DNA from 2 places in the Micromonospora sp. NPDC050397 genome. Region 2 is predicted to be linked to the other one. Evidence: predicted binding sites of a transcription regulator. Region 2 holds the regulator's gene; the other holds the start of a gene.
What was found. Region 2 encodes HrcA, which represses chaperone genes, less so after heat shock. Its sites were predicted from a motif close to GGTTNGCACNCTCNNNNNGAGNGTGCNAACC; they were not measured.

Region 1: groES (co-chaperone GroES) is a predicted target of HrcA. The motif match lies at 11,211-11,241, and genes of this name have one in related genera.

What each region holds. Positions count from the first base shown of each region.
Region 1 covers NZ_JBJDPS010000003.1:305,830-320,857, reverse strand. The annotation lists gene ACI2K4_RS12390 (hypothetical protein) at 1-320, shown strand, start outside; gene ACI2K4_RS12385 (ArsR/SmtB family transcription factor) at 452-1,120, shown strand; gene ACI2K4_RS12380 (MFS transporter) at 1,117-2,442, shown strand; gene ACI2K4_RS12375 (helix-turn-helix domain-containing protein) at 2,522-3,109, shown strand; gene ACI2K4_RS12370 (GNAT family N-acetyltransferase) at 3,151-3,678, shown strand; gene ACI2K4_RS12365 (DUF1707 domain-containing protein) at 3,668-3,955, opposite strand; gene ACI2K4_RS12360 (ROK family protein) at 4,011-5,195, opposite strand; gene ACI2K4_RS12355 (sugar ABC transporter permease) at 5,227-6,492, opposite strand; gene ACI2K4_RS12350 (ATP-binding cassette domain-containing protein) at 6,489-7,307, opposite strand; gene ACI2K4_RS12345 (sugar ABC transporter substrate-binding protein) at 7,498-8,592, opposite strand; gene ybaK (Cys-tRNA(Pro) deacylase) at 9,154-9,633, opposite strand; gene ACI2K4_RS12335 (methyltransferase domain-containing protein) at 9,645-10,988, opposite strand; gene groES (co-chaperone GroES) at 11,375-11,689, shown strand; gene groL (chaperonin GroEL) at 11,772-13,406, shown strand; gene ACI2K4_RS12320 (molybdopterin-dependent oxidoreductase) at 13,523-15,028, shown strand, end outside.
Region 2 covers NZ_JBJDPS010000010.1:151,938-166,965, reverse strand. The annotation lists gene ACI2K4_RS27015 (NUDIX domain-containing protein) at 1-501, shown strand, start outside; gene ACI2K4_RS27010 (GlsB/YeaQ/YmgE family stress response membrane protein) at 583-864, shown strand; gene ACI2K4_RS27005 (MOSC domain-containing protein) at 1,051-1,695, shown strand; gene ACI2K4_RS27000 (hypothetical protein) at 1,735-2,598, opposite strand; gene ACI2K4_RS26995 (enoyl-CoA hydratase-related protein) at 2,791-3,576, opposite strand; gene hemW (radical SAM family heme chaperone HemW) at 3,594-4,817, shown strand; gene ACI2K4_RS26985 (DUF4870 domain-containing protein) at 4,920-5,600, opposite strand; gene hrcA (heat-inducible transcriptional repressor HrcA) at 5,855-6,877, shown strand; gene dnaJ (molecular chaperone DnaJ) at 7,011-8,141, shown strand; gene ACI2K4_RS26970 (DUF6493 family protein) at 8,269-11,034, opposite strand; gene ACI2K4_RS26965 (16S rRNA (uracil(1498)-N(3))-methyltransferase) at 11,092-11,826, shown strand; gene ACI2K4_RS26960 (beta-glucosidase) at 11,888-14,338, opposite strand; gene ACI2K4_RS26955 (SDR family NAD(P)-dependent oxidoreductase) at 14,501-15,028, opposite strand, start outside.

The DNA of each region.
Region 1 (15,028 bases), on a different contig from region 2:
TCGGCTCCTACCAGAGCGCCACCGAGCCGGCGGTGGGTGCGCGGTGGAACCTGCGTACCGGCGAGGTGCGACCGGCGGCGTTGAAGTACGTGACCTCGGTCAACCGGGCCGGCTGGGTCGCCGGCTACGTCCTGGACGGAACCAGCGGCCAGGCGCCGACGGTGGTGTTCGGCGAGCGGATGCTGACGCTGCCGATGCCGGCCGGCTACGGCCGGAGCCAGGGCGATCCGATCACCGTCACGATCAGCGACGACGGCCGTCAGATCGGCGCCGCGCTGTGGAGAAAGGAACCTGCGGCGTTCCGCTGGACCTGCGGCTGAGTCTCGCCCCGCCCGAGCACCGGTACGAGCGTTGTTCGCGGACCGTGGTGACGAGCGTTGCGGTAACGAGCGTTGCTCCCGCGGCGGCGCGATCGTTGCCAAGGAGTCTTTGCAACGCTACCTTTGCAAACATGTCTGAGGATCGGGTACGGCTGGATCCGCGCTCGCTGCGCGGCATCGCACATCCACTCCGGGTGCGGATGCTGGGTCTGCTGCGCGAGCACGGGCCGGCCACCGCGACCGGGCTCGCCGAGCGGCTCGGGCAGTCGACCGGGGCAACCAGCTACCACCTGCGCCAACTCGCCGCGTACGGCTTCGTGGTCGAGGACCCGGAGCGTGGGGTGGGCCGGGAACGGTGGTGGCGGGCGGCCCACCGGACCACCACCCTGGACGACGAGACAATCGCGAGTTCTCCCGGCGACGCGGAGGCGTACCTCCGTGCCGTGGCGGCGAGCTATGCCGACCAGGTCGAGCGGTGGCTCGGCGAGGCCGTGACGACCGACCCCGATTGGCGTGCGGTGGCGACACTGAGCGACTGGCGGCTCCGGCTCACCGCCGCCGAGGCCGCCGAACTGCACGCGGAGGTCTTCGCGCTGGCCGCTCGATACCGTCGGGACGACCCGGACGTCCCGGCACCGGCCGACGCCGAACCGGTGGTGCTCCAGGCACAGATCCTGCCGTTCCTCCGCTCCTCCGAGCGTGGCACTGCGTCCGAGCGTGGCACTGCGTCCGAGCGTGGCACTGCGTCCGGGCAGGAGGTTCCGCCCGGGGAGGGCGCCTCGTTCGGGGGCGGGAAATGACGAGTCGCCGGCCACTCGTCGGGCTGCTCACCGCCGAGGCGATCTCCCTGGTCGGCAGCCGGATGAGCATGGTCGCCCTGCCCTGGTTCACCCTCGTGACCACCGGGAGCGCGGCGAAGACGGGCGTGGTCGCGTTTGCCGAGATGCTGCCGTACGTGCTCGCCTGTGGACTGGGCGGCCCGCTGCTCGACCGGATCGGCGCGCGGCGTACCAGCATCGTCGCCGACCTGGGCAGTGCGCTGGCCCTCGTCGCCGTACCGCTGCTCTACCGCGCCGACCTGCTCGGCTTCGGTGCGCTCGTCGGGCTGGTCGCCGTCGCCGGCCTGCTGCGCGGCTTCGGTGACTCGGCCAAGATGGTCATCTTCCCGGAAACCGTGGCCGTCGCCGGGGTGGAGATGACCCGCGCGACCAGTCTGCACGACGGGCTCGGCCGGCTGGCGACGCTGCTCGGCGCTCCCCTGGCCGGTCTGCTGATCGCCGCGTTGGACGCGCAGACGGTGTTGCTGATCGACGCGGGCACCTTCGCCGCCGGTGCGTTGATCGTGGCGCTGACCGTGCCGCGTACCCGGTCGGCGCCCGTGGCCGACCCCGAGCGTGAACGCGAGCCGGCCGAACGCGAGCAGTCCGAACGGGAGCCGGCCGAGCGGGAGTCGTACGTTCAGGCGATCCGGGCCGGGCTGCGGTTCCTCTGGCAGAACCGGTTGATGCGCGGCATCCTGCTCCTGGTCTTCGTGACGAACCTGGCCGACGCGGCGTACGGCACCGTGCTCGCGCCGGTCTGGGCCCGGGACGTGGTCGGTTCACCGGTCGCCCTCGGTTTCCTCTCCGCCACGTTCGCGATCGGGGCGGTGTCGGGCAATGTGGTCTTCACCGTGCTCGCGCCGAGGATGCCCCGGTTCTGGGTCTTCGCGGTCGGCTTCCTGATCGCCGGGGCGCCACGCTTTGTCGTGCTGGCCGCGACCGATCGGCTCTGGGCCATCTACCTCGTCTCGTTCGTGGCGGGGGTGTCGGTCGCCGCGGTGAACCCGATTCTCGGCGCGCTCTCCTACGAGCGGACTCCGGAGCGACTGCGGGCGCGGGTGCTCGGCCTCTCACGCGCCGTCTCGTACGCCGGGATTCCGCTCGGGGGTCTGCTCGGCGGTGCGGCGGTGCACGGGCTGGCGCTGCCGGCGGCCTGTCTGCTGTTCGGGCTCGCGTACCTGGTGGTGACGCTGATGCCGTTTGTCAGTCAGGTCTGGCGCACGATGGACCACGATCGTCCGGCCGCGCGGTCCTCACCGGTGCCCGAACGCCCGCCCAGCCAGATCCCGTCCAAAGCCTGACCCAGCGATCTCACCCCCGGCTGGTTGATCAGCGCGTCGTGGGTGGAGGGCATCCCGGATATGGGATAGATTCCCGGTTGTGAGAGAGGTTGGAGAGGCGGACGGGATCCTCGGGGCGGTGGACCGGCGTCTTGCCGCGCGGCTCGCCGGGTTGCGCGCCGAGCACGGGTGGTCGTTGGAGGAGTTGGCCCGGCGGTCCGGGGTGAGCCGTTCGACGCTCTCCCGGGTCGAGCGTGGGGAGATCAGCCCGACCGCGTCGCTGCTGGGCAAGCTCTGCACGGTCTACCAACGCACCATGTCGCGGCTGCTCAGCGAGGTCGAGTCGGAGCCGACCCGGCTGGTACGTGTCGCCGACCAGACGGTATGGACCGACGCCTCCACCGGCTTCCGCCGCCGTTCGGTGTCACCGCCGCACGCCGGTCTGCGTGCCGAGGTGATCGAGGGGATGCTCCCGGCCGGGGCCACGATCGCGTACGACGAGCCCTCGGTGCCCGGTCTGGAACAGCATCTCTGGCTGCTCGAGGGTAGGTTGCGGCTCACCGTGCACGGCGCCACGCACGACCTCGAACCCGGCGACAGCCTGCGGTTCCGCCTCTGGGGTCCGTCCCGGTTCGACTGTCCCGGCCCGACCCCGGCGCGCTACGCGCTGACCCTGGTCCTGCCGTGACCGCGCCGACGGAGAAATCGCGATCCGGGAACGCGCGGGCAATGGTCGAGCGGGTCGGGGCGGACAGGCTCGGTCCGGTCCTCGTCGACCAACTCGCCGAAATCCTGCACGCCTGCGTCGAGGCGGGCGCGAGCGTGGGGTTCGTGCCGCCGTTCACCGTCGCCGACGCCCGGCGTTACTGGCACGGCGTACGCGAATCGCTGACGCCCGGCGGCCGGGTGCTGCTGGTCGCGCGTCGGGACGGGCGGCCGGTCGGAACCGCGCAGGTCGGGCTCGCGGTGCCGGCCAACGGCCGGCACCGCGCCGACGTCGGCAAGGTGCTGGTACATCCGGCGGCGCGGCGGTCCGGGCTCGGGCGGTCGCTGATGGCCGGGGTGGAAGAGGTGGCCCGGGAGTACGGGCGCAGCCTGCTCGTACTCGACACGGTGCGGGACTCCGCCGGTGAACGGCTCTACCGGGCGATCGGTTACCGGACGGCGGGAATCATCCCCGGATACGCGCTCTCGACCCTGGGCCTGCTGGAGGACACCACGGTGATGTTCAAGAGACTGCCGCCGCTCAGCGGCTGAGCTGGATGAAGACAAAGAGCAGCACCAGGGTCGCCGCCGCCACGCCGAAGAGCACCAGGAGATCTCGGCGGGTGTGGTCGGCCGCGCTCGTGGGCGCCGGGGTCGCGGGCAGGTCGCTGGTGACGGCGGCCAGGTCGGTCAGCGTACGGGCGGAGTAGGCGAGCGCGGCCCGTTCGGAGAACTCGTCCAGGCTCAGCCGTCCGGCCGTGGTGTGCCGTTGCAGATCCTCGATCACCCGTTCCCGGTCGTCGTCGGATGCCCGTGTCTGCACGTCCACGTCGGACAGCGTACGCATCGGCGACGGGAGACGGGTACGTCCGGATCGCCGGTGTTCAGGCCGAGGCGTCGAGCGGATCGGCGAGCAGTTGCCCGAACGCCAACTCGGCCGCGCCGATCAGGGCGGCCTCCTCACCCAACTGTGGCGTACGGAGCCGGACGTGGTCACGGATGGCGGGCAGCCCCATCGCGTTGAGCCGGCTGCGTACCCGGGTCGCCGCGGCGAGGTAGATGTCGCGTAGCGGCCCGCCGAAGATGACCACGTCGGGATTGAAGATGTTCACCAGGTTGGCGACTCCGAAACCGAGCCAGTCGCCGACCTGACGTACCGCCGACTGCGCGCTGACGTCCCCGTACGCCGCCGCCTCGACGACCGCGCGGGCCGCCCCCTGCCCGGTGGCGGCCGGGCGGCCGGCGGCCTGGAGCAGCGCCTGCTCGCCGATTTCGGTCTCCCAGCAGCCACGTGAACCGCACCCGCAGGGTCGCCCACCGGGGCGCACCACCATGTGGCCGACCTCGCCGCCGTAGCCGCCGTGTCCGGTCAACCGCCGTCCGCCGACGATGATGCCGGCGTCCACCCCGACGTCGTGGTGCAGGTAGACGACGTTGTCGAGGCCGGCGGCGGCGCCCCGGGTGTGTTCGGCCAACGCGCTCGCGTCGGCCGCGCGGTTGACCAGGATCGGCCGGTTCGAGTCCAGATCGGAGGCGAGTGCGGCGCCGAGCGACCCGTCGACCCAGCCGCTCGGCGGTTGGACGTGCACCGCGCCCCGGGAGCCCCGCATCATGCCGCAGACGGCCACGCCGGCACCGACGTAGACGGAGCCCTTCGGCACCACCTGCTGCATCTCCTTGACGAACCCCGCCAGCACCGGCACCGCCTCCTCGGCCGCCAGGCCCGGCTCCCGGGTCACCTCCCGGCGGTCGAGCACCACACCGCCGAGGCCGACCCGAGCCGCGCGCAGCGCGTCCACCTCGATGCTGCAGGCGTACGCGTAGACCCGGGCGGACTCGGGCCGGACGACCAGCGAGGGTCGTCCGGCCCGGCCGGTCTCCCGGGGAGCACGCTCGCTGACCAGCCCGGCGGCGGTCAGTTCGGCGGTCAGCGCGCCGATCGTGCTCCGGTTGAGCCCGAGTGAGGTGGTGAGTTCGGCCCGCGAGGTGGCGCCGTGCACGTGCACGTAGCGGAGCAGTGCGCCGAGGTTCTGGCGGCGTACTTCCTCCTGGCTCGGCCCGGCCCGCATCGGTCGCTCACATCACTTTCGCAGGGTGCCGTCATCCATGCCCGGTCGCGGCGGACCGTCTCCTGGAGAGTGCGTCCACAACGGCCGCACCGAGGAGCACCAGGCCGGTGAGCATGTACTTGATACCGGAGTTGAAGCCCAACAGGTTCATACCATTGTCGATCACCGCGACCACGGCGCCACCGATCACCGCGTCGAGGATCCGGCCCTTGCCGCCGAAGAGGCTGGTGCCGCCGATCACCGCCGCGCCCACCGCGTAGAGCAGCACGTTACTGCCACCGGTGTTCGGGTCGACCGACTGGCCTCGGCTGGCCGCGACGACACCGCCGACCGCGGCCATCAGCGAGCAGATGACGAAAACCGAGATCTTGATCCGGTCCACGTTGATCCCGGCCCGGCGGGCGGCCTCGGCGTTGCCGCCCACCGCGAAGATGTGCCGGCCGTAGACCGTGCGCTGGAGCACGAAGGTCAGCACGACCAGCAGGACGACGATCAGCGGTACGACGATCGGCATGCCCTTGGTCGACGAGATCAGGGTGTTGATGCTGCGTTCCAGGTTGAGGATGTAGGTCGTCACCGTGACCAGGACGGCGACCGCGGCGATCCGGCCGAGCACCACCAGGAACGGGTCGGCGACCAGGCCGCGTGCCATCCGGCCGCGGTAGCGGACGAGCTGCACCGCCGCGTAGCCACCGACCGCGATCGCGGCCAGCAGCCAGCCGAGTGCCGGCGGGACGTTGCTGTTCTCGATCGCGACGATCACCTTGTCCTGCACCGAGACGTTCGTGCCGCCCTTGATCAGCAGCAGCACCACACCCTGGAAGGCGAGGAACGCGGCGAGGGTCACCACGAACGACGGGATGCCCATCTTCGCCACCAACACGCCGAGCACCAGACCGATCACCGCCCCGGCGGCCAGCGCGGCGGCCAGCGCGCCGTACCAGGGCCAGCCGTGCAGGGTGAGCAGCACCGCGAGCACCGAGGCGCAGACCCCGCTGGCGTAGCCGGCGGAGAGGTCGATCTCGCCGAGCAGCAGCACGAAGACCAGGCCCATCGCGATCAGCGTGACGGCCGCGCCCTGGATGAAGAGGTTGGCGAAGTTGATCGCGGAGAAGAACTCCGGTCGGGCGATGGTGAAGGTGATGCAGAGCGCCACCAGCCCGAACACGGCCGGTAGGGCGCCCATGTCGCCGCCGCGCAGCCGGCCGAAGTAGTTCTGTAGATGCTCGGCGACCGTGCGGGTCGGCACCGGTGTCGGCGCTTCGCGCGGCGCCACGGTGGGGGTGGAGGTGCTCATTGCTCGGCTCCAGGGGTGATGGGGTCCGGGTGCCCGCCGTTGTGGTTGTCACCGTTCTCGGTCGGGAGGCCGAGGTCGCCGCTGCGCCCGGCGGTGATCAGCTCGACGATCTGCGAGTGGGTGATGTCGCTGGTCTTGACCTGGGCCACCGACCGTCCGAGGTAGAGCGCGGCGATGCGGTCCGACACCGCGAAGACGTCGTTCATGTTGTGCGAGATGAGGACGACCGAGAGCCCGTTGTCGGCCAGCCGCCGGACGAGTTCCAGCACCTGGGCGGTCTGCGCGACGCCGAGCGCGGCGGTCGGCTCGTCGAGGATGACCAGTTTGCTGTTCCAGAGCACGGCCTTGGCGATGGCGACGGTCTGCCGCTGCCCGCCGGAGAGACTCGCGACCAGTTGCCGCAGCGACTTGACGGTCCGGACCGAGAGCCCGGCCAGGGTCTCGGCGGCCATCCGCTCCATGGTGCTCTCGTCCAGGACCAGACCGCTGGTCTTCTCCCGGCCGAGGAACATGTTCTGCACGATGTCGAGGTTGTCGCAGAGCGCGAGGTCCTGGTAGACGACCTCGATGCCGAGCGCCGCCGCGTCCCGGGGATTGCTCACGCTGACCGGACGGCCGTCGAAGATGAAGTCGCCGCCGTCGATGGGGTAGATGCCGCTGATGCACTTGACCAGCGTTGACTTGCCGGCGCCGTTGTCGCCGACCAGTGCGGTCACCTCACCGGGGTAGGCGGAGAAGGCGACGTCGCGCAGGACCTGCACGGGACCGAAGCTCTTGTCGATCCCGCGAAGTTCCAGCAGTGGTGTCGCGGACACGTTTTTCTCCTTTGCGCAGGTGTCCGATCGCGGGGGTGGTCCGGTCGCGGGGTGTCCGTTCGCGGGGCTCCGGTCGCGAAGGTCCGATCATGGGGCACAGAGCGGTCGAGTCAACCGGCGTGCCCGTCCGCCGACGAAGGCCCTTCGTCGGCGGACGGGCACGTTGACTCCGATCGGGGTCGGGCCAGGGTCAGCTCACGCCGGCCGCGGTGCAGAGCGCGGCGTACGCGCCGGTGCAGAGTTCTTCCTTGGTCACGAAGCCGTCGGCGACGACGTCCTTGACGTTGGTCTTGTCGATGGCCTTCGGGGTGAGCAGGACCGACGGTACGTCACGGCCGGACTCCGGGTCCTTGACCGTCTGGCCGGTGTCCTTGCGCTGCCCGTTGGCGAGCGCGATGGCCAGTTCGGCGGCGGCCTGGGCCTCCTGCTTGATCGCCTTGTAGACGGTCATGCACTGGTCACCGGCGAGGATGTTCTGCAGGCCCTGTACGGTCGCGTCCTGCCCGGTCACCGGGATCTTGCCGTTGAGGCTGTTCCGCTTCAGCACCGAGATGACCGCGTTGCCCAGGCCGTCGTTCGCGGCGAGTACGCCGTCGATCTTGCCGCCGGTCGAGGTCAGGTTCTGCTCGAAGATGGTGCCCGCCTGCGCGTTGTCCCAGCCCGGGACGGAGGTGTCCGGGCCCTTGGTGTACTCCTTGGAGTCGAACTTGGGCTGGAGCACCGAGTCGTAGCCGCTCTTGAACAGGGTGGCGTTGTTGTCGGTCGGGGAGCCGTTCAGCTCGGCCACGACCGGGTTCTTGACGCCCTTCTCGGTCAGGCACTTGACCAGGCCCTCGCCCTGCAACTTGCCGACCGCGACGTTGTCGAAGCTGACGTAGTACTCCGCGTCGCCGCCGAGGGTGAGCCGGTCGTAGTCGATGGTGGCGACGCCCTGCGACTTCGCCTTGCTCAGTACGGCCTTACCGGTACCGGAGTCCAGGTTCACGATCATCAGGGCGGTGGCGCCGCCGGTGATCATCTGGTCCGCGATCGTCTGGAACTGGGACTTGTCACCCTGGGCGTTCTGGATGACGTAGTCGACGCCGGCCGTTTTGAAGGCCTCTTCGAGGTACTTCCGGTCCGCGGTCTCCCAGCGGTCGGAGGAGGCGCTGTCGGGCAGGATGACGCCGATCTTGGGCTTCTTGTCTCCGCCGCTGCCGGCATCGCCGGAGTTGTCGCCACAGGCCGTCAGGGAGCCGGTGGCCAGCAGGCCCACGGCGGCGATGGCGAGGATCCCTTTGCGCATTGCACGGGTCCTTTCGGGGGTGGGGTGTTCGGTCCGCTGACTTCGTTGCGTGGGAACGGCGATCGATGGGTGCGGTTCCGCCACCACTGCAGAGGTTCAGACGTGGTCGTTGCACTTTTGTTGTGTCCGGCAACGTATTGCGCGCCGGGGGCGAGGCACAAGACCGCCGAGGCCACCAAATTTGTTGCCCGCTATAACAATTCCGCAACGCGGGGGACACCTGCCCGTCATGGCCCCGCGTCAATGGCCGGAACGCACCTTTTCGCCGCCTGGTTCACGCCGCCCCGGGTCAAATGCCCGGTACGTGCCGCCGAACCTCCGGTACGTGGCTCACACCGCACACCGGGTCACCATCAAATCTGTGTGGGCGGCGGCACGCAACGCAAGGGGTGTCCCACGACGGGTCTCTCCCGCTCCTGTCGATCACCCGCCGGGTGCCCGGGACGCCCCCGTCCGCATCCCGGTGCGCGCGTTGTACGCCGCCGGGTGTCCGCGTGTTGTTCGCCGCCGCGTGCCGGCGCGGCACAATCCACAGTGGAGGGTGTGCCCCCGGTGACCGGATCAGGCGGCGGCGATGGGAGCGGTGACCGCGGCGGTCAGCCGGATCAGGTCCGCCGGCGCGAGTTGGAGTTGCAGACCCCGGCGACCGGCGGAGACGTACACGGTGGCAAAGGCTTCGGCCGACGAGTCCAGCACGGTCGGCAGTCGCTTGCGTTGCCCCAGGGGACTGATGCCGCCACGTACGTATCCGGTGGTCCGCTCGGCGAGGGTCCGGTCGGCCATGGCGGCGCGCTTGCCGCCCACCGCCGCCGCCAGGGCCTTCAGGTCCAGCTCACCGGTCACCGGTACGACGGCCACGGTCAGCACCCCGTCCACCTCGGTGACCAGTGACTTGAACACCCGCCCCGGCTCGACGCCGAGGGCCGCCGCCACCTCCGCGCCGTAGCGCGGCGAGTCCACCGGTACGTCGTACGGGTGGGTGCTGTGCGCGACCTTCTGTTTGACCAGTAGTGCCGTTGCCGGCGTCCCCTGACCTGCCACGGCCGCGAACCCTACCCGCTGGGCGGCACCGGACGGCAGACCAGCACCGTGGGCGCGTCGGCCACCCGGGTCAGCACCAGGCTGGCCGGTTCACCGCCGGAGAGCCGCAGGTCCCGGCGGAGCCGTTCCGGGTCCAGTGCCGAGCCCCGCTTCAGCACCTCCACCCGGCCCACCCCGCGCTCGCGCAACAGGGCACGGAGCCGCTTGAGCGAGAACGGCATGACGTCGGTGACCTCCAGGCAGCGGGCGAGACGGGTCGGCACCGCCTGGTCGGCGTAGACGTACGCGATGTTCGGGTCGGCGAGCGTGCCGCCGACCGTCGCGGCGAACTCGGCGACCAGGTGTGCGCGCACCACGGCGCTGTCCGGGTCGTAGACGTACCGGCGTAGTGGGCCGACCGGCGCCTCGGCCGTACCGCTGCCGGTCAGCTCGTCGACCCGACCGCCACCGTCCGCCGCGACGCCACCGGTGATGCCGCTGCCGTCCCGGCTGTCGCCGCCGTCATGGGTGCCGCCGCCGTCCCGGCTGTCGCCCGATGGTTGGGAAGGGACCCTTCCTCTACCAGAAGCGATAACAGGGGGCCCTTCCTTGCGCCGGTGGTGGTGCAGGGTGGCGCGGCGGGGGACCCGGGCCAGCGGGCCGCACCAGAGGGTGGCCTCGACCAGTTCGCGGTCCACGCTGACCCATTCCGCCTCGGCGCCCGGCGGGATCAGCCCGTGGTCCAGTCCGGGCGCGACCTTCACCACGGTGTGCGCCACCCGTTCGGTCAGGCCGACCACGAAGTCCCACGGTGGGGCGTACCCGGCCGGGTCGAAGATTCGCCGTCCGTCGGCCGTCCGCCGGGCCGGATCGCAGAAGACCGCGTCGACCCCGGTCAGGTCGAACCGGAGGGCGTCGGCGCAGACCACGGTGAGGCAGCCCGCCAGCCCGGCGGCCTCGGCGTTCGCCCTGGCCAGCGCGGCGGTGGCGGCGTCGGCCTCGACCCCGTACACCCGGATGCCGGCCCGGGCGGCGGCGAGCGCGTCGGCGCCGAGTCCGCAACCGAGGTCGGCCAGGGTGCGTACCCCGGCGGCCCGTAGCCGGCGGGCCCGCCGCTCGGCGACCACGGCCCGGGTCGCCTGTTCCAGCCCGGACCGGGTGAAGAACATGTCGGCGGCGGCCGGTCCGAACTTGTCGACCGCGCGGCGGCGCAGCTCCGCCTGGGTCAGGGCCGAGGCCGCGAGCGGCCCGGGAACGCCCGCCGAACGCAGCGCGGCCGCCGCCGACAGCGGGTCGCCGCCGGCCAGTTCGGCCGCGGCGGCGAGTGCGGTCATCCCGACCGGGGTACGCAGCGCGGCGAGCTGGTCGAGATCCATCCGGTCATTCTGGGCCAGACGAGCCTCGATGTGAGGCACCGCACGTTGCCCGCGTGCCGGGCGCCTCCGGGTGTGCCGTGCACCCCGGGTGCCGGTGCGCCGGGCGCCTCCGGGGTGTGGCGCGGGCCTTTCGCCGATGGCCTGGTAAGGGGTTTCGCCGGACACGCCGGCCGCCATGTTGGCACTCTCCTTGACGGAGTGCTAGCCACCGGCATAATCTGCCGTTAGCACTCTCGGACCGAGGGTGCCAGCTCCCGGGCTACCCGCCCGGTGGCTGAAACGCCAGGCGGACCGGCACCCGCGACGACGGAACCGCCCGGTGGCATGTGGCAGATTGACGCTGGCCAGCTCGTTGGTCAGCACAGAAACCAGTACCCCAGGAGGGTATGCCCGTGACTACCGCGACCAAGGTTGCGATCAAGCCGCTCGAGGACCGGATCCTGGTCCAGGCGAACGAGGCTGAGACGACCACGGCGTCGGGCATCGTGATCCCCGACACCGCCAAGGAAAAGCCGCAGGAGGGCACCGTCCTCTCCGTCGGCCCGGGCCGCATCGACGACAAGGGCAACCGGATCCCGGTTGACGTCAAGGTCGGCGACACGGTCCTCTACTCGAAGTACGGCGGCACCGAGGTCAAGTACGCCGGCGAGGAGTACCTGGTGCTCTCCGCCCGCGACGTCCTCGCGGTCATCGAGAAGTAGTGATCTGACCGATCCAGTTGATCACTGCCCCGGACCGGCATGCCGGGCCGGGGCAGTGCTTGTGAAGGGACCCGAGTAAAAGATGGCGAAGATTCTGAGCTTCTCGGATGACGCCCGGCACCTGCTGGAGCACGGTGTCAACACGCTCGCAGACACGGTCAAGGTCACCCTCGGCCCGCGCGGGCGCAACGTCGTTCTGGACAAGAAGTTCGGTGCACCGACGATCACCAACGATGGCGTGACCATCGCCAAGGAGATCGAGCTTTCCAACCCGTACGAGAACCTCGGCGCGCAGTTGGTCAAGGAGGTGGCGACGAAGACCAACGACGTCGCCGGCGACGGGACCACCACCGCGACCGTGCTCGCCCAGGCGCTGGTCCGCGAGGGCCTGCGCAACGTGACCGCCGGGGCCAACCCGACCGGTCTCAAGCGGGGCATCGACGCGGCCGCCGCGAAGGTGTCCGAGGCGCTGCTGAAGAAGGCCGTCGAGGTCGGCAGCCGCGAGTCGATCGCCCACGTGGCGACCATCTCGGCGCAGGACGCGACGATCGGCGACCTGATCGCCGAGGCGATGGAGCGGGTCGGCCGCGACGGTGTCATCACCGTCGAGGAGGGCTCCACCCTCGCCACCGAACTGGAGGTCACCGAGGGCCTCCAGTTCGACAAGGGCTTCATCTCGCCGAACTTCGTGACCGACGCTGAGTCGCAGGAGGCGGTCCTCGACGACCCGTACATCCTGATCACGACCCAGAAGATCTCGGCCATCGAAGAGCTGCTGCCGCTGCTGGAGAAGGTGCTCCAGACCAGCAAGCCGCTGCTGATCGTGGCCGAGGACGTGGAGGGCCAGGCCCTGTCCACGCTCGTGGTCAACTCGATCCGCAAGACGGTCAAGGTCTGCGCGGTCAAGGCCCCCGGCTTCGGGGACCGCCGCAAGGCCCTGCTCCAGGACATGGCGGTCATCACCGGCGCCGAGCTGGTCGCGCCCGAGCTTGGCTACAAGCTCGACGCGGTCGGCCTCGAGGTGCTCGGTAGCGCCCGCCGGGTCGTGGTCGACAAGGACAACACCACGGTGATCGACGGCAAGGGCCGCGACACCGAGGTGGCCGACCGGGTCGCCCAGATCCGCAAGGAGATCGAGGCTTCGGACTCCGAGTGGGACCGGGAGAAGCTGGCCGAGCGGCTGGCGAAGCTCTCCGGTGGCATCGCGGTGATCAAGGCCGGCGCGGCGACCGAGGTCGAGATGAAGGAGCGCAAGCACCGCATCGAGGACGCGATCGCCGCCACCAAGGCCGCCGTCGAAGAGGGCACCGTTCCGGGCGGCGGCGCCGCGCTGGTGCAGATCTCCTCGGTTCTCGACGACGACCTGGGCTTCACCGGTGACGAGAAGGTCGGTGTCTCGATCGTCCGCAAGGCGCTGGTCGAGCCGCTCCGCTGGATCGCCCAGAACGCCGGGCACGACGGCTACGTGGTCGTGCAGAAGGTCGCCGGCAGCGACTGGGGCACCGGCCTCAACGCCGCCACCGACCAGTACGTCGACCTGGCCAAGGCCGGCATCATCGACCCGGTGAAGGTGACCCGTAACGCGGTCCTCAACGCCGCGTCGATCGCCGGTCTGCTGCTCACCACGGAGAGCCTGGTCGTCGACAAGCCGGCCAAGGCGGAGGCTCCGGCCGGCGGTGGACACGGCCACGGACACCAGCACGGTCCGGGCTTCTAGTTCACCCCGCACCACCCGTACCACCTGTCGAACCAGGGTAGATCCGCGATCACGGCGTCCAGCCGCGCGGACCTACCCTGGTTTGCGTTCCGCCCGAGATCGTCAACACTGGGCTGGTGCGCAGGGAACAGAACGGGTACGGCGCGCTCGCCGGAGTCGTCGCCGCCGCGGTCGCGATCGGCACCGCCGAACTGGTCGCCACCGCCACCGGAGCCAGTTCCGCCCCGCTGGTCGCGGTCGGCGCGGTTGTGGTCGATCTTGTACCCGAGCCGCTGAAACAGTTCGCCATCGACGTCTTCGACGTACACGACAAACTCGCGCTGCTGGTCGGCACCGGGGTGCTGCTGGCCGGGTTCGCCGCGCTGATCGGCATCCGCGCGCTCCGTGCCCCGCTGGTCGGCCACGCCGGCATCGCCGCCTTCGGGCTGATCGGCGCGGTCGCGGCGCTGACCCGGCCGGGCGCGGGTCCCACCGCCACGCTGCCCTCTCTCCTCGGCGCCGCACTCGCCGTCGGGGTGCTCCACCGGCTGCGCCTGATCCTGGTGCCGAGGCCCTGGCCGGACGCCCCGATGGCGGTACCCGCCGAGCCGGTCCTCCTCGTGCCCGCCCGGTCCGACCAGGCAGAGCGCGGCCCGGCCGACCGGGGCTGGGAGCGCGACGGTGCGAACGGGGAGCGGACCGTCGAGGGCTGGGAGCGGGCTACCCCGGGCGAGGAGCGGGACGGTGAGCCGCGGCGGCGGTTCCTGACCGGGGCCGGCGTGCTGCTCGGTACCGCCGCGGTGGCCGGCTTCGGCGGGCGTTGGCTCGCCACCCGACGTGGGGTGTCGGACGCCCGCGCGGCGCTGACCCTGCCCGCACCGGCCAGCCCGGCCCCGCCGGTGCCGGCCGGGGCCGATCTCGGGCTGACCCAGGTCGCCCCGTTCACCACGCCCAACTCGCGGTTCTACCGGATCGACACCGCGCTGGTGCTGCCCCAGGTCGACCCGGAGACGTGGCAACTGCGAATCCACGGCCGGGTACGGAACCCGATCACGCTGAGCTACGCGGAACTGCTCGACCGGCCGTTGATCGAGCGCGACATCACCCTCGCGTGTGTCTCCAACGAGGTGGGCGGGGACCTGGTCGGCAACGCGCGTTGGCTCGGCGTACCGCTGAAGGACCTGCTCGACCAGGCCGGGCCGCTCGACGACGCCGACCAGGTGGTGGGCCGCTCCGTCGACGGCTGGACCTGCGGCACCCCGACGGCGGTGCTGCGCGACGGCCGCGACGCCATGCTGGCGGTCGGCATGAACGGGGAGCCGCTGCCGATCAGGCACGGCTTCCCGGTCCGGGTCGTGGTGCCCGGCCTGTACGGCTACGTCTCGGCCTGCAAGTGGGTGGTGGAGCTGGAGCTGACCCGGTTCTCCGACTTCGACGCCTACTGGGTGCCGCGTGGCTGGTCGGCGCGGGGCCCGATCAAGACCCAGTCGCGGATCGACACGCCCCGGGCCCGCAACCGGCTGGTCGCCGGGCCGATCATCGTGGGCGGGGTGGCCTGGGCCCAGCACCGTGGCGTCCGGCAGGTCGAGGTGCAGGTCGACGACGAACCATGGCAGCCGGCCACGCTCGCGCCGACGGTCTCG
Region 2 (15,028 bases):
GCCTTCTGCCCGCGCTGCGCCGCGCCGCTGCCCTCTGCCCCGCCGACGGCCTGCGGCGCGTGCGGCTACGCGCTCTTTGTCAACGCCCGCCCGACCGCCAGCCTCGTCCTGCTCGACGGTGACCCGGTCGCGCCCCGGTTCCTGGCGCTGCGCCGGGCGTCCGAGCCCAGGTCCGGGCTCTGGGAGACCCCGGGCGGCTTCTGCGACGGGTGGGAACACCCGGAGGCGGCGGCGATCCGCGAGGGGCGGGAGGAACTCGGCGTCGAGGTGATCCTCGGCGACTTCGTCGGCATGTACGTCGGCAGTTACGACTACCAGCGCGAGACCCTTCCGGTGCTCGACATCTTCTACCTGGCGACTCTTCCAGTCGGTGCCGAGATCAGGATCGATCCGACGGAGTCGTCCGAGATGACCTGGTTCCCCCTGGCGGATCCGCCCACTTTGGCCTTCGAGACGATGGATGCGGCCGTTCGGGCGGCGGCGCGACAACTCATGATCTGAGTCGGTTTGGAATCTCCGGCGGTCGGGCACTATGCGGTCACCACACGACAAGGTGTGACCGATCCGAGTAGGAGACGACCGATGACTGTTCTCGGTATCATCACCGCCCTCATTGTTGGCCTCATCGTCGGTGCGCTCGGCCGCCTGGTCGTGCCCGGACGGCAGAACATGCCGATGTGGCTGCACATGCTGATCGGCGTGGGCGCCGCACTGCTCGGTACGGTGATCGCGCGGGCCGCGGGCATCGCCACCGAGACCGCCGGCATCGACTGGCGGGAGCTGCTGGTCCAGGTGGTCGTCGCGGCGATCGCGGTGGCCATCGTGGCCGGTGTCGGCGGTCGCCGTAGCGTCAGCCGCTACTGATCCCCGTACCACCTCCCCGTAACACGTTTGCACGGCCAGGGGCGCCCGACCGATCCGGTCCGGCGCCCCTGCCGTGCGCACCGCGTTCCTGACCGCGGCCCGGGCCGGCGACCTCACCGCGATCCTCGCGGTGCTCGCCCCCGACGTGGTCCGCCGGGGCGCCGGCGGCGGCCGTAGGCTGCATCCATGACGGGCAGACTCACCTCGGTAAATTTGGCCATCGTGACCACGGCCCCGTGGGCCGGTGACCCGAGCGGACGCAGCGGCATCGACAAGCGGCCCAACCCGGGCCGGATCCTGTTGCGCGCCGGAGGCGTGGCCGGTGACTTCGTCGGCGAGACCGCGGTCCACGGCGGGCCGGACAAGGCCGTCTACTCGTACGCCCGGGAGGACGCGGCCTGGTGGTCGCGGGAGTTGGGTCGGGAGATCCCGCCCGGCGGGTTCGGCGAGAACCTCTCCACCGAGGGGATCGACCTGACCGGTGCGGTGATCGGAGAACGGTGGCAGGTCGGTACGGCGCTGCTGGAGGTGAGCCAGCCGCGTACGCCCTGCCGCACCTTCGCCGGCTTCTGGGGCGTACGGGACCTGATCAAGCGGTTCACCGCCCGCGCCACACCCGGGGCGTACCTGCGGGTTCTCCGCGAGGGTGAGGTGGGCGCGGGCGACGAGGTGACGGTGGTGCACCGGCCGGCGCACGGCGTCACCATCGGGGAGACCTTTCGGGCCCTCAACATCACCCCGGAACTGCTGCCGCGTCTGCTCGACGTGCCGGAGCTTCCCGAGCACATCCGGGAACGGGTGATCCGTCGGACCGCCGGGGCGCCGCGATGAACGCCCGGACCGCCGGGGCGCCGCGATGAACGCCCCGGGTCACCCCTCGGCGTAGACCTCGGCGACCACGAGGGCGGAGTTCGCCTCGCCCTTCTTGAGCGCGGTCCAGGTGCCCTCGTCCGCGGTCCATTCGAGATTCTCGAAGGTGACCCGCTTGACGCCGTTGTCGCCCGCGTGCGAGACGAGCCAGTGGGCGTAACGCCAACCGGTCTGGAGGTTCGCCGCCGGCACCGCCAGCCCGGTGAGTTCGGCCGGTACGGTCGTCTGGAGCTTGCCCCAGTCCAGGTTCAGGCCGTCGACCAGGGCGGCTGCCGCGGCGGCACCCCGCACCAGCGGCTCGGCGCCCACGGTACAGGCGACCGCGCCGGTCGCGTTGCCGAGCAGTGCCCGGGTGAGCACGGCAGACTCGTCGGCCCACTTCTCGTACGCCTCCGGGAACGCCGAACGCTGCACCTTCTGGGCGGCGTCGGTGACCCGCATCGTCTCCCAGCCCTTGACCTTCTTCAGCGCGGCGTAGAACTTGTTCGCCGCGTAACGCGGGTCGCGGATCTCCTCCGGTTTGCCCCAACCCTGGCTGGGGCGCTGCTGGAACAGCCCGATCGAGTCGCGGTCGCCGCCGGCCAGGTTCTCCAACCTGGACTCCTGGAACGCCGTCGCGAGGGCGACCACGACCGCCTGTTCGGGCATCTTGCGCTTCACGCCGATCGCGGCGATGGTCGCAGCGTTCGCCATCTGCTCCGGGTTCAGGTTGACCCGACCCTCCGCCTCGACCGTGCAGCCCTGGATCGCGGTCGGCAGCGGCAGCTTCCCGACGATCTCGCGTGAGCCGAGGTAGACCCCGAAGGCGGCAACCGCCGCCAGCGCCACGCCAGCGGCCACCATCGCTCGAGTCCGCACCCGCACCCCCTGCTCGTCCGGTCGGCCTGATCCGTCCATACCGATGTCCGCCCGTTTCGGGGGCGGGGACGGCCGGTGGGACAGCGCCTAGCGTACGTGCCGACGCCGTACCTCCGACCAGCCTTGTATTCCCGGTAAACCTGTGCTCACCGATACTTCATCGGATTCACATCGATGCCTGGCGCGCGTTCACGCCGCTCATGCCCCGGGTACCCAACGAGCCGGCCGTTTCTCGCGGAACGCGGAGATTCCCTCCCGCCCCTCCTCGGAGAGGAAGTAGCCGGTCGACAGCGCGCCCAACTCGGCGAGTTCGGCCCGCAGGTCCGGGCCGACCGGGCGGCGCAGCAGCTCCTTCGTGCCGGCCAGGGCACCCGGCGCCCCCTTCACCAGCGCGGCGCAGTACGCGGCCACGGTCGGGTCCAGCTCCTGCGCCGGCACCGCCCGGTTGACCAGCCCGATCCGTTCGGCCCGGTCCCCGTCGAAGGTCTCACCGGTCAGATAGAGCTCGGCGGCGGCCCGGGGCTGCAACCGGGGCAGAACGGTCGCCGAGATCACCGCCGGGATCACCCCGATCCGTACCTCGGTGAAGGCGAAGGTGGCGTCCCGGGCGCAGACCGCCAGGTCGGCCGCGGCGATCAGACCCAGGCCGCCCGCGCGCGCCGGGCCGGCGACCCGCGCGACGACCGGCTTCGGGCACTCCCGTACGGCGGCGAGCACGTCACCGAGCCGGCCGGCGGGTACGGAGCCGGTCGCGTACGCCTCCGCGGTCTCCTTCAGGTCGGCGCCGGAGCAGAAGACCGGCCCGGTGTGGCTCAGCACCACCGCCCGTACCGTGTCGTCCGTCACAGCCTCGGCGAGCGCGGCGAGGAGCTGGGTCATCAGCGGGGTGGAGAGCGCGTTGCGGTTGTGCGGGCTGTCCAGGGTGAGCGTGGTCACCCCGGACGCCGTCGACACCCGGACGAGCGTGTCAGGGGCGGAGGTCATGCCGGCACACTAGTCGCATGCCCGGCATCCTTCCCGAAGGCGAACCCGTCCCGGCCGACGGTTCGCTGCCCCGTTCCGCCCTGACCGCCGTCGGCGCCCGGGGCTTCGGGGTGTACGCGCACGTGCCGTTCTGCGCCAGTCGGTGCGGTTACTGCGACTTCAACACGTACACCGCGACGGAACTCGGGGGCGGGGGCGCCCGGGACGAGTACGCCGACCAGGTGCTGGCCGAGTTGGCGCTGGCCGGACGGGTGCTCGGCGACGCCCCGCCGGGCCGGGTGGACACCGTCTTTGTCGGCGGTGGCACCCCGACCCTGCTGCCCGCCGACGACCTGGCCCGGATCCTGGACGGGATCGACCGCACCTGGGGGCTGGCCGCCGACGCGGAGATCACCACCGAGGCGAACCCGGAGTCGGTGACGCCGGATTCGCTCAAGGCGCTGCGCGCCGCCGGATACACCCGGATCTCGCTGGGGATGCAGTCCGCCGCGCCCGGGGTGCTCGCCCTGCTCGACCGTCGGCACACCCCCGGACGGGCGGTCCAGGCGGCGCTGGAGGCCCGTGACGCCGGGTTCGACCACGTGAACCTGGACCTGATCTACGGCACGCCGGGGGAGAGCGCCGAGGACTTCGCCGCCTCGCTCGACGCGGTGACGCAGGCGGGCGTCGACCACGTCAGCGCGTACGCCCTGATCGTCGAGGACGGCACCCGGCTGGCCGCGCGGATGCGGCGCGGGGAGCTGCCGTACCCGAGCGACGACGTGGCGGCGGACCGCTACCTGGCCGCCGAGCAGGCCCTCGGCGCGGCCGGTTTCTCCTGGTACGAGGTCTCCAACTGGGCCCGCACGCCGGACGCCGCGTGCCGGCACAACCTGCTGTACTGGACCGGCGGCGACTGGTGGGGCCTCGGGCCGGGGGCGCACAGCCACGTCGGCGGCGTGCGCTGGTGGAACGTCAAACACCCCACCGCGTACGCGGCCCGGCTGGCCGCCGGTGAGTCCCCGGGACACGCCCGGGAGCTGCTCAGCGGCGACGACCAGCACGTGGAGGACGTGATGCTGCGGCTGCGGCTGGCGTCCGGCCTGCCGCTGGCCGGGCTGGACGGGGTGGGTCGGGCCGGCGCCGAGCGGGCGCTCACCGACGGCCTGCTCAGCCGCCCGGAGTACGAGTCCGGCCGGGCGGTGCTGACCCTGCGCGGCCGGCTGCTCGCCGACGCGGTGGTCCGGGACCTGCTGCCGTAGCCGGTGCCGGAGTCCGTGCCGCAGCCGGTTCCGGTGCCGGAGTCCGTGCCGGTGCCGGAACGGGGCCGGGACGTTACCCGGCCCCGTTCCGAAGGCCGACCGCTACTTGATCCAACTCGGCGACATCGGGTACTTGTAGTACTCGCCGTTGACCGCCTTGGCCCCGGCGATGATCCCGAAGATGGTGCCGAGGGCCCACGCGGCGATCACGCCGACGATCCCGATCCCGATGCAGAGCAGGATGTAACCCGCCACACCGATGATCGACCAGAGTAGCTGGAAGTTCAGCGCGGCGGTGGAGTGCGCCCGTACGGTCGGCGAGGTGTTCCCCTTGACCAGGTACGCGACCAGCGGGGCGATCCAGCCCGCCACGCCGCCGCTGACAAAGGCGCCGGCCGCGCCGCCGAAGTGGGCGACCATGGCCCAGGTCTTCTCCTCGCCGTTGGCGAAGCCGCCCGGGGCCCCGCCGCCGTAGTAGGCACCGGGCGGGGGGTAGCCCCCGGGCGGGGGGTAACCACCCGGCGGGGGGTAGCCGCCGGCCGGCGGGTAGCCGCCCTCGGCCGGAGGCGGGTAGGCGCCCGGGGGTGGATAGGCGCCGGGGGGCGGGTAGCCGCCACCGGAGGTGGGCGGGGACGCCTGGTACGGCGGTGGCGGGCCGTAGCCCGGAGGCGGACTCTCGCCGGGGCTCGAGTACGAGCCGGGGGAGGTGAACGGCGTGGTCGGTGGTTCCGGCGGGTTGCCGCCGGGGCCGTTGTCCCCGGGCGGGCGAGGCGGTTCAGTCATGTGGGTCACGGTAGGGGCACCGATCAAGTGACGCCACTTATCACCAGTGACTTTCTCTGGACAATTGACGACTGAAGCTGTTATGCCGACAGCGGGTCGGCTACCGTCCAGCAATTACCCCAAGATCTCCGGCCGGGGCGCACGGTTGATCATCGCGATCGGCCGGGCCCACGTCGTAGACTGGCACTCGTTACAGTCGAGTGCCAGACTGGTGGGCCGGGTGCTCGCTCCGACCCGGTCGCAGGGAGGTGAGAATGGGTCTCGACGACCGCAAGCTCGACGTGTTGCGCGCGATCGTGGAGGACTACGTCTCCACCCAGGAGCCGGTCGGCAGCAAAGCCCTGGTCGAACGGCACCAGCTCGGCGTCTCGCCGGCCACCGTCCGCAACGACATGGCCGTGCTCGAGGAGGAGGGCTACATCCGGCAGCCGCACACCAGTGCGGGCCGGGTGCCCACCGACCGTGGCTACCGTCTCTTCGTCGACCGGCTGTCCCGGGTCAAGCCGCTCACCCCGGCCGAGCGCCGGGCGATCGAGCGCTTCCTGGTCGGTGCCGTCGACCTCGACGACGTGGTGCACCGTACGGTCCGGCTGCTCGCCCAGCTCACCCGGCAGGTCGCGGTGGTGCAGTACCCGAGCCTGGCCCGCTCCTCCGTGCGTCACCTCGAACTGGTGCCGATCTCCACCACCCGGCTCATGTTCGTCATGATCGCCGACACCGGACGGGTCGAACAGCGCCTGGTCGAGATGCCCGCGCCGCTGCTCGCCGACGACGTCACCGACCTGCGCCGGATGGTCAACGAGAAGCTCGTCGGCTGCCGCCTCTCCGACACCCCGCCGCTGGTCCAGGCGCTGGTCGACGAGATCGCGCCCGAACTGCGCCCGGCCATGGCGACGCTCGCGTCGGTGCTGCTGGAGACCCTCGTCGAACGGCACGAGGAGCGGATCGCGCTGGCCGGCACCGCCAACCTGACCAGGGGCGGGCTGCTCGACTTCCAGGGTTCGCTGCGTCCGATCCTGGAGGCGCTGGAGGAGGAGGTCATCCTGCTCAAGCTCTTCGGTGAGGTCGAACCCAGTACGCTGCGGATTCGGATCGGCGACGAGAACGAGATCGACAATCTGCGGGCCGCCTCGGTCGTGAGCACCGGGTACGGCACCGGCAACACCATCCTCGGCGGGCTCGGCGTGCTCGGTCCGACGCGGATGGACTACCCCGGCACCATCGCGACCGTACGCGCCGTGGCCAGGTACGTGGGCGACCTGCTGGCGCAGAACTGATGGCACCGGGGCAGCGGGAGGCACCGGAGCGTTACCGAAGACGCCGGGCTGGCGGGAGCACGGCGCGGACCTGATCGACAAGCTGACCTGACGACCGGCGGACGGTACGACTGACATGGGGACACGGAACACAGTGGCCAAGGACTACTACGGGATTCTCGGCGTCAACCGAGAGGCCTCCGACGACGAGATCAAGCGCGCCTACCGCAAGCTGGCGCGGCAGTTCCACCCGGACGTCAACCCGGACCCGGAGGCGCACGAGAAGTTCAAGGACATCAACGCCGCCTACGAGGTCCTCTCCGACACGCAGAAGCGACAGATCGTCGACCTCGGCGGGGACCCGCTGGCGCCCGGCGGTGGCGGCGGTGCCGGACCCGGTGGCGCCGGCCCGTTCGTCGGCTTCCAGGACATCATGGACGCCTTCTTCGGCGCCGCCGGTGCGAGCCGGGGACCGCGCCCGCGTACCCGGCCGGGCGCCGACGCCATCCTCCGTCTCGAACTCGACCTGAACGAGACCGCCTTCGGGGTGGAGGCGCCGATCACCGTCGACACCGCCGTGCTCTGCACCACCTGCGCCGGGGCGGGCACCGCCGCCGGCACCCACCTCGCCACCTGCGAGGCCTGTGGCGGGCGGGGCGAGGTGCAGTCGGTTCAGCGCACCTTCCTCGGCCAGGTGGTCTCCTCCCGGCCGTGCACGGTCTGCCAGGGGTACGGCACCGTCATCCCGCACCCCTGCCCCACCTGCGCCGGGGACGGCCGGGTTCGTACCCGCCGCTCGCTCACCGTCAAGATCCCGGCCGGGGTCGAGGACGGCATGCGGATCCGCCTGGCCCAGCAGGGCGAGGTCGGCCCGGGCGGTGGCACCGCCGGTGACCTCTACGTCGAGATCTCCGAGCGGACCCACGACGTCTACTCCCGCAAGGGCGACGACCTGCACTGCCGGGTCACCGTCCCGATGACCGCCGCCGCCCTCGGCACCCGGCTCACCATCAAGACTCTCGACAGCGACGAGCCGGTCGACGTCAAGGCCGGCACCCAGCCGGGCAGTACCATCCGGCTGCGCGCCCGGGGCGTACCGCACCTGCGCGGGACCGGCCGGGGCGACCTCTTCGTCCACCTGGACGTACGGACCCCGACCAAGCTCGACGCCGACCAGGAGCGGATGCTGCGCGACTTCGCCAAGACCCGGGGCGAGGAGGTCGCCGAGCTGAGCAAGCAGGGCGGCTTCTTCTCCCGCATGCGCGACGCCTTCAACGGCCACTAGCCCACCCCCCACCCCCTCCTCCCCCCCCGTTTCGTCGATCTAGGGTGGATCGTCGTTGGTGGATCTCCGTGGGCGTGGATATGCCCTAGATCGCGGGGCGGGGGAGCGGGGGGCGGGGAGGGTGGGGTTAGGGGGTTAGCGTGGTGGCGGCTTTGGCGGTTTTGGAGTTGCCCTTTGCGACGGCGGTGAGCCAGGTGCGCAGGGGTGGGTCGGTGACCGGGATGTTGGCCCGCAGGTGTTCGTCGCGGAGCAGCTCGACCAGCCCGTGCAGGCCACGGGTGGACCGGTCCAGTCCGGGCAGCAAGGCCGTGAGCAGGGCCAGGACCTGGTCGCCGTGCCCGGCCGTGGCAAGCTCGGTCAGCGCGGCGGTCCAGCGGTTCACCGGTACGGCCGGCGCGACCTGGAGCATCGCGGCGGCCAGTTCGACCACTCCGACCCGGTGCGGGAGCAGAACGGCGGCGGCGTCGACGGCGGCGGTCCGTTCGGCCACGGAGGCCGAGGCGAATCCGGTGGCGAGCAGGTGGCGGCCGAGCGTGCCGGGGGCGGCGGGGGAAGTGGCGAGCAGTTCCAGCGCCGCCGTCGCGTCCGGTTCGGCGATGTCGTGCACGGCGTTCCAGAGCGCGTCGAGCCCGAGCGCGAGCACCGGGTCGATGTTGCCCGGCCAGACCAGGCTGGCCCAGCCCCACCGGGGGGCGGGCTCCACCGGCGGCCCGTCGTACGTCCAGGGCCTGACGTGCAGTTGGGCCAGCGACACCGTCGGCCGGGTCGGGTCGTCGGCCCGTGCCGGGGCCGGAGCGTCGCTGTTGGGCTTCACTTCGAGGGTCCAGAAGCGGCTGGGTTGGCCGCCGCGCCGGGGTTGGATCACCTCGACCTCCCAACGGGGGACCTGACCGGCACCGCCGACGTCGAGCGGGGGCTCGTCGGCGCCGGTGGGCAGCGCGCGCAGCCACGGGTCGTCGTCGTACGGGGCACGGGCGCGGGCCGCCGCGATCCAGAGCGGGTGGTCGTCGGTGACCGGCTGGGCCGGCGGTGGACCGCCGAGCGCGTACGTCAGCGGACCGCGGAGCCGTTCCGGAAGCGCGATGGTGCCGGTGGTGATCCCGGTCAGCGGTGCGGTCCGGTCGGCGGTCGGTGGACCGAGCCGCAGCAGCGCGGCGACGGTGTCGAGCGGCAGCACCTCGTGGGGCACGACACCCGGCGGTGGCGTCCCGGTGGGTGCCGTGCTCAGCCGGTGGACCAGGACGCTCGGCTCGACCCAGCCGCCGTGGTGGGTCGGCTCGGCCAGGAGTTGGCGGCGCTCGCCGGCCCGCAGCAGGTGGATGACCTCGTCGAACCGGCCGGCGATGACGGAGTCGTGGTGTTTGGGACGCCGGTGGCCGACCGGTCGCTCGCCCGCGCAGGCCAGGACCAGGGTGCTGACACTGAGGGTGTTGCCGTGGAACAGGCCGTTGACGGCGTCGCGGTGGAGCCGGTGGGCCCGTTTGCTCAGCGGGGCGTAGACCGCCGGATCGGCACCGAGGCGGGCCGCCGCACCGAGGCATCGTTCGCCCAGTTCGGCGTCGTCGGGATGGGCCAGCAGGACGGCGAGCGCCTCGGCCAGTTCCGCCGGCTCCGTGATCGGTTCGACGGGCATCGGTTCGATGGAGGCCGGCTCGGCGGGTACGGCTACGGCGGGTGCGGGACGAGGGTGGGCCGGACCCGCCGTGGTGCTGCCCGGCGTGGGGCCGCCGGTCTGGCTCAGCCACTGCCGGGCGGTGGCGGCCGGGCTCGGGGCGAGTTGGTCGAGTCGACGTTCGACCTCGGCGCGGGCGGCCGGATCGCCGTGGCGGCGCAGTTCGGCCAGGGCGGCGGACTGTACGTCGGCGTGCGGGTGCCGCAGGGCGGCGGCGAGCGTACCGAGCCCGGCGGTGGTGTCGCGTCGCATGATCCGGCCGGCGAGCCGTACCGCCCTGGTCGCGGTGGTGCGGGCCGGCACGTGGACGGCGGCGGCCAGCCCGGCGGCGGCGAGCGTGGCGTCGAGCCGGGACGCGTTCTCCAGCGTGGTGAGCGCGCCGAGCGCCAGCGTGACGGTGGGGCCGAGTGGGCTGCGCAGCAGTCCGGCGTACGCGGCCTGCCGGGTGGCGATCTCGTCGACGGTGGGGTGCAGCGCGTCGTGGAGGCGGCTGAACCAGCCGGCCCGGTACTGCGGAAAGCCGGCGGCGAGGGCGGCGAGGGTACGGTCGAGCACCCGTTGCCGGTCGATCGTGCCGTCGGCGGCGAGCTCCAGCACCGCCTCCTGCCAGGACTGGGTCTCGGCTCCCTGGAACCGGTCGACGTTGGTCAGGCTCACCTCCCGGTTCCCCTCGACCTCGAAGATCCGCCAGAACGCCCGGTCGAGCAGCTCCGGATCCGCCCGGAGCAGGTTGGCCTTACTCTGGCGGCCCTGGAACCGCCCGGTGAGTCCGCTGATCATCGCGAGTACGTAGGTGTCGTCGACGGTCAGCGTCACGGTGCCGGCGCGCTGGTGGTCGCGGATCAGCTCGAACTCGGCCACCCCGGCCATGGTCTCCGCCATCCAGCGCAGTTGCGCGCGGGCGAGCGCGTCGAGGAACCGCTGTCCCCGGCTGACCACGATCCGCCATTCGGCGTCGAAGGTGGAGTTTCCCTCCCGGTGTGGCCAGTGCTGGTCGGCGGCGGGTTCGGTGGCCAGCAGGATCAGGCCCAGCCTGGTGGCGGCCGACGGGCTGTAGCGACCTCCGGTGTCCCCGTACATGTGGGCGTCGTTGGCGTTTCGGGCGCGGCGGGCCGACCGCCGCAGTGTCTCCCGTTCCTCGGCGGTGAGGGCGCAGAGCCGGTCGACGAGCGCGGACTGCGGCAGGGAGAGCAGTTCGGCGAGCGGGGTGGGCGGCGGCATCGGGTGACGGTAGCCGACCCGATCCAGCCGGTTCGGCGACCGACTAGCCTGTTGCTCGTGTCCGTGCCGTTGTTCCTGGTCGAAGCCCTGCCCACGGGTGACGTGTTCACCCTCGACGGGCCGGAGGGCCACCACGCCGCCACCGTGCAGCGGCTGCGGGTGGGTGAGGAACTGCTGCTCGCCGACGGGCGGGGCGGCACGGCGACGGCGGTGGTCACCGCCGTTGGCCGGGGCACGCTCGAGTTGCGGATAGCGAGCCTCGAGTACGACGACGCGTCGGATCCGCGCCTGGTCGTGGTCCAGGGGATCGCCAAGGGCGACCGGGGCGAGTTGGCCGTACAGGCGATGACCGAGGTCGGGGTGGACGAGATCGTGCCCTGGTCGGCGGCCCGCTCGGTGGTGCAGTGGCGGGGCGAGCGGGGCGGTCGGGCCCGGGAGAAGTGGGTGGCGACCGCCCGGGAGGCGGCCAAGCAGGCCCGCCGACCGTGGCTGCCGGTGGTGGCCGGGGCGCCGGACGAGTCCACGGCGCGGGTGGCGAAGCGGATCTCCGGGGCGGCGGCCGGGTTCGTGCTGCACGAGGAGGCGACCGTCGGGCTCTCCACCGTGGAGCTTCCGCTGGACGGTGAGATCGTGCTGGTGGTGGGGCCGGAGGGCGGCATCACCCCGGACGAGGTGACGACGTTCGAGGCCGCCGGGGCGCGGGCGGTACGGCTCGGCCCGGCGGTGCTGCGTACGTCGACCGCCGGGGTGGCGGCGCTGGCAGTCCTCTCCGCCCGCCTCCACCGCTGGTAGCAGCAGGGTAAGGAAGGGCCCCTTGTTATCGCTTTTGGTGGTACTAGGGGCCCTTCCTAACCTACGCCTCGGTGGGCACGTCGAACGAGGCGGTCAGGCGTACGTCGGCGACGCCCCGGGCCGCCTCGACCGTGTAGCGACCGGGCACGGTACGCCACCGACCGGCCCAGATCCGGGTCGCCGAGGCGGCCAGCGGGACCCGTACGGTGACCGTCTCGCCGGGGGCGGCGGTGACCGTGCCGAAGCCGGCGAGCTGGCGGGTCGGCCGGTCCGGGTCGGGATCGGTCGGTCCGACGTAGAGCTGCACCACCTCGCGGCCCGGACGGCTGCCGCTGTTGCGTACGGTCACCACCGCCACCGGGGCGCCGGCCGCCTCCGCCGGCTCGACCCGCAGCGACTCGTACTCCCAGGTGGTGTAGCCGAGGCCGTGCCCGAACGGGAAGAGCGGAGCCTCGCGCCAGCCCCGGTAGCCGATGAACACCCCCTCGTCGTAGCGGAGCGTGCCGTCGGTCGGGGTGGTGTCGAGCACGGGCGCGTCCTGCGCGCGGCGGGGCCAGGTGGTGGGCAGCCGTCCGCCGGGCTCGGCCAGACCGAGCAGGACGTCGGCCAGCGCGGTGCCGGCCTCCTGACCGGGGAACCAGGTGAGCAGGATCGCCGACACCCGGTCGGCCCAGGGCATCAGCACCGGCGAGCCGGAGTTGACCACGACGACCGTACGCGGATTGGCCGCCACGACCCGGGCCACCAGTTCGTCCTGCCGGCCGGGTAGGGCCAGGGTGGTTCGGTCGAAGCCCTCGGACTCGACCTCCTCGGTGGTCCCGACGACCACGACCGCCACGTCCGCGTCGGCGGCGGCGCGGGCCGCCGCGTCGAGCAGCGCGTCCGGTCCGGCGGTCGGTTCGGCGTGGCCGAGGCCGAAGCCGACGTAACCCGCCATTCCGTCGGGGACCCGCTGGGTGAGCACCACCTCGACCGGCTCGCCCGCGCGCAGCGTCATCGGAAAGCGTCGCTCGGTCGGGGAGAGGAACGCGACCGTGAAATCCTGGTCCTCGTCGAAGACCGGGCCCTCGAAGATCTCGGTGCCGTCGACGGTCAGGCTGAACATGCCGAAGCCGTTGATCGCGAGCTGGTGCTCGCCGCCGAGGCGCGGGGTGCAACGGGCGGTCAGCTCGACCGTGGCGAGCACGGCCGGGTCGATGCCGGCGGGCAGGTCGCCCATCCAGCGGACCGTGGCGGCGCCGAGTTCGGCCCGGTAGAGCGCCTCCCCGTCGGCGTCGCGCAGAACCGCAGTGATCGGGGACCACTCTCCGCCGGTGGCCGCCGCGAGCTTGGGCCGGGGGTCGGCGCCGATCACGTACGTGACCTCGGTGTCGGGCAGCGCGGCGGTCAGCCCGTCGAGCGGGGAGACCACCCGGGCCGGGTTCACCTGGGCGCTGCCGCCACCCTGGATCCGGGCGTCGGCGGCGAGCGCGCCGCAGACCACCACCCGGCGCAGTGCGGACCGGTCCAGCGGCAGCAGGTCGTCGGCGTTGCGGGCGAGCACGAACGAGCGGGCCGCGACCTCGCGCGCCACCTCCGGTCCGTGCAGCGGCGCCGGCCGGTCGGCGGGCAGGACCGCCGGGGGTACGCCGTCCAGCAGTCCCACCCGGGCGGCGAGTCGCAGCACCCGGCGTACCTTGTCGTCGACCAGCTCCTCGGCGACCCGGCCGGCGCGTACGGCGGCGACCAGCTCGGGTCCCCACGGGTCACCGTGGGCGGGCATGACCACGTCGAGCCCGCCGTTGGCGGTGCCGACCACGGACCGGGCGGCGGTCCAGTCCGAGACGATCATCCCGTCGAAGCCCCAGCCCCGCTTGAGCAGGCCGTGTTGCAGCTCGACGTGTTCGGTCATGGTGGAGCCGTTGACCCCGTTGTACGCGGCCATCACGCCCCAGGCACCGGCGGCGACGATCCGCTCGAACGGGGCCAGGTACAACTCGTGCAGGCTCCGCTCGTCGACCCGTACGTCGACCGTGAAACGGTCGGTCTCGGAGTCGTTCGCGACGAAGTGCTTGACCGTGGTGCCGACGCCCTGCTCCTGCACCCCGGTCACGTAACCCGCGCCGATCTCGCCGGTGAGCAGCGGATCCTCCGAGTAGCACTCGAAGTGCCGGCCGCCGAGCGGGCTGCGGTGCAGGTTGACCGTGGGCGCCAGCAGCACGTGTACGCCCTTGCGCCGCGCCTCCTGTCCGAGCAGCCGACCGGCGGTCCGGGCCAGTTCCGGGTCCCAGGTGGCGGCGAGCGCGGTCGGGCTCGGCAGGGCCACCGACGGGTCGTCCGGCCGCCAGCCGATGCCGCGTACGCCGATCGGCCCGTCGGACATCACCAGCGAGGCCAGCCCGATCTGCGGCAGCGCCGGCAGGGTCCACCAGTTCTGGCCGGACAGGAGGCGCACCTTGCTCTCCAGGTCGAGCGCGGCCAACGCCCGCTCGACCGCCGCCTCGGTCGCTGATGTTGTCGCCGCCACCGTCATCGCGCCGCCCCTCAGGTCGATCCCGCTCGATCAGGTCGATCCCGCTCGATCCTGCGGCGGCGCTCGTGGCGAGTCAATGACTCGTCGAGGTCGTACATGGAAAAACATGTACTCACATGCTTTTCCATGTACGACCTCATCAAGTTACGGCCCCCGGACGGGTCAGCTTCGCAGGTATGAGGCGCCGTTGAGGTCGACGATGGTGCCGGAGGCCCACTCCGCCTCGGGCGAGGCGAGCCAGTGCACGGCGGCGGCGATCTCCTCCGGTCGGGCCACCCGGTGGAACGGGCTCTGCGCCCGCATCGCCTCGTCCCGGGGCATCTTGATGTGCTCGTTGGTCAGGTCCGGTTCGACAAAGCCGGGCGCGACGGTGGCGACCGCGATGCCGTACGGGGCGAGTGCCACCGCCAGCGACTGGCCCAGCGAGTTCAGCCCCGCCTTGCTGGCGCCGTACGCGGGTTGGGTCGGCTCGCCCCGGAACGCGCCCCGGGAGGAGACGTTGACGATCCGCCCGCCCGGCCGGGCACGCAGGTGCCGTACGGCGCACCAGGTGACGTTGGCGGGGCCGACCAGGTTCACGTCGACGGTCTGGCGCCAGACCCGCTGCCACTGCTCGTAGCCGGTCTCGGTGATCGAGTGCGGGGTGGCCCGGCCCGCGTTGTTGACCAGCACGTCGAGCCCACCGAGCCG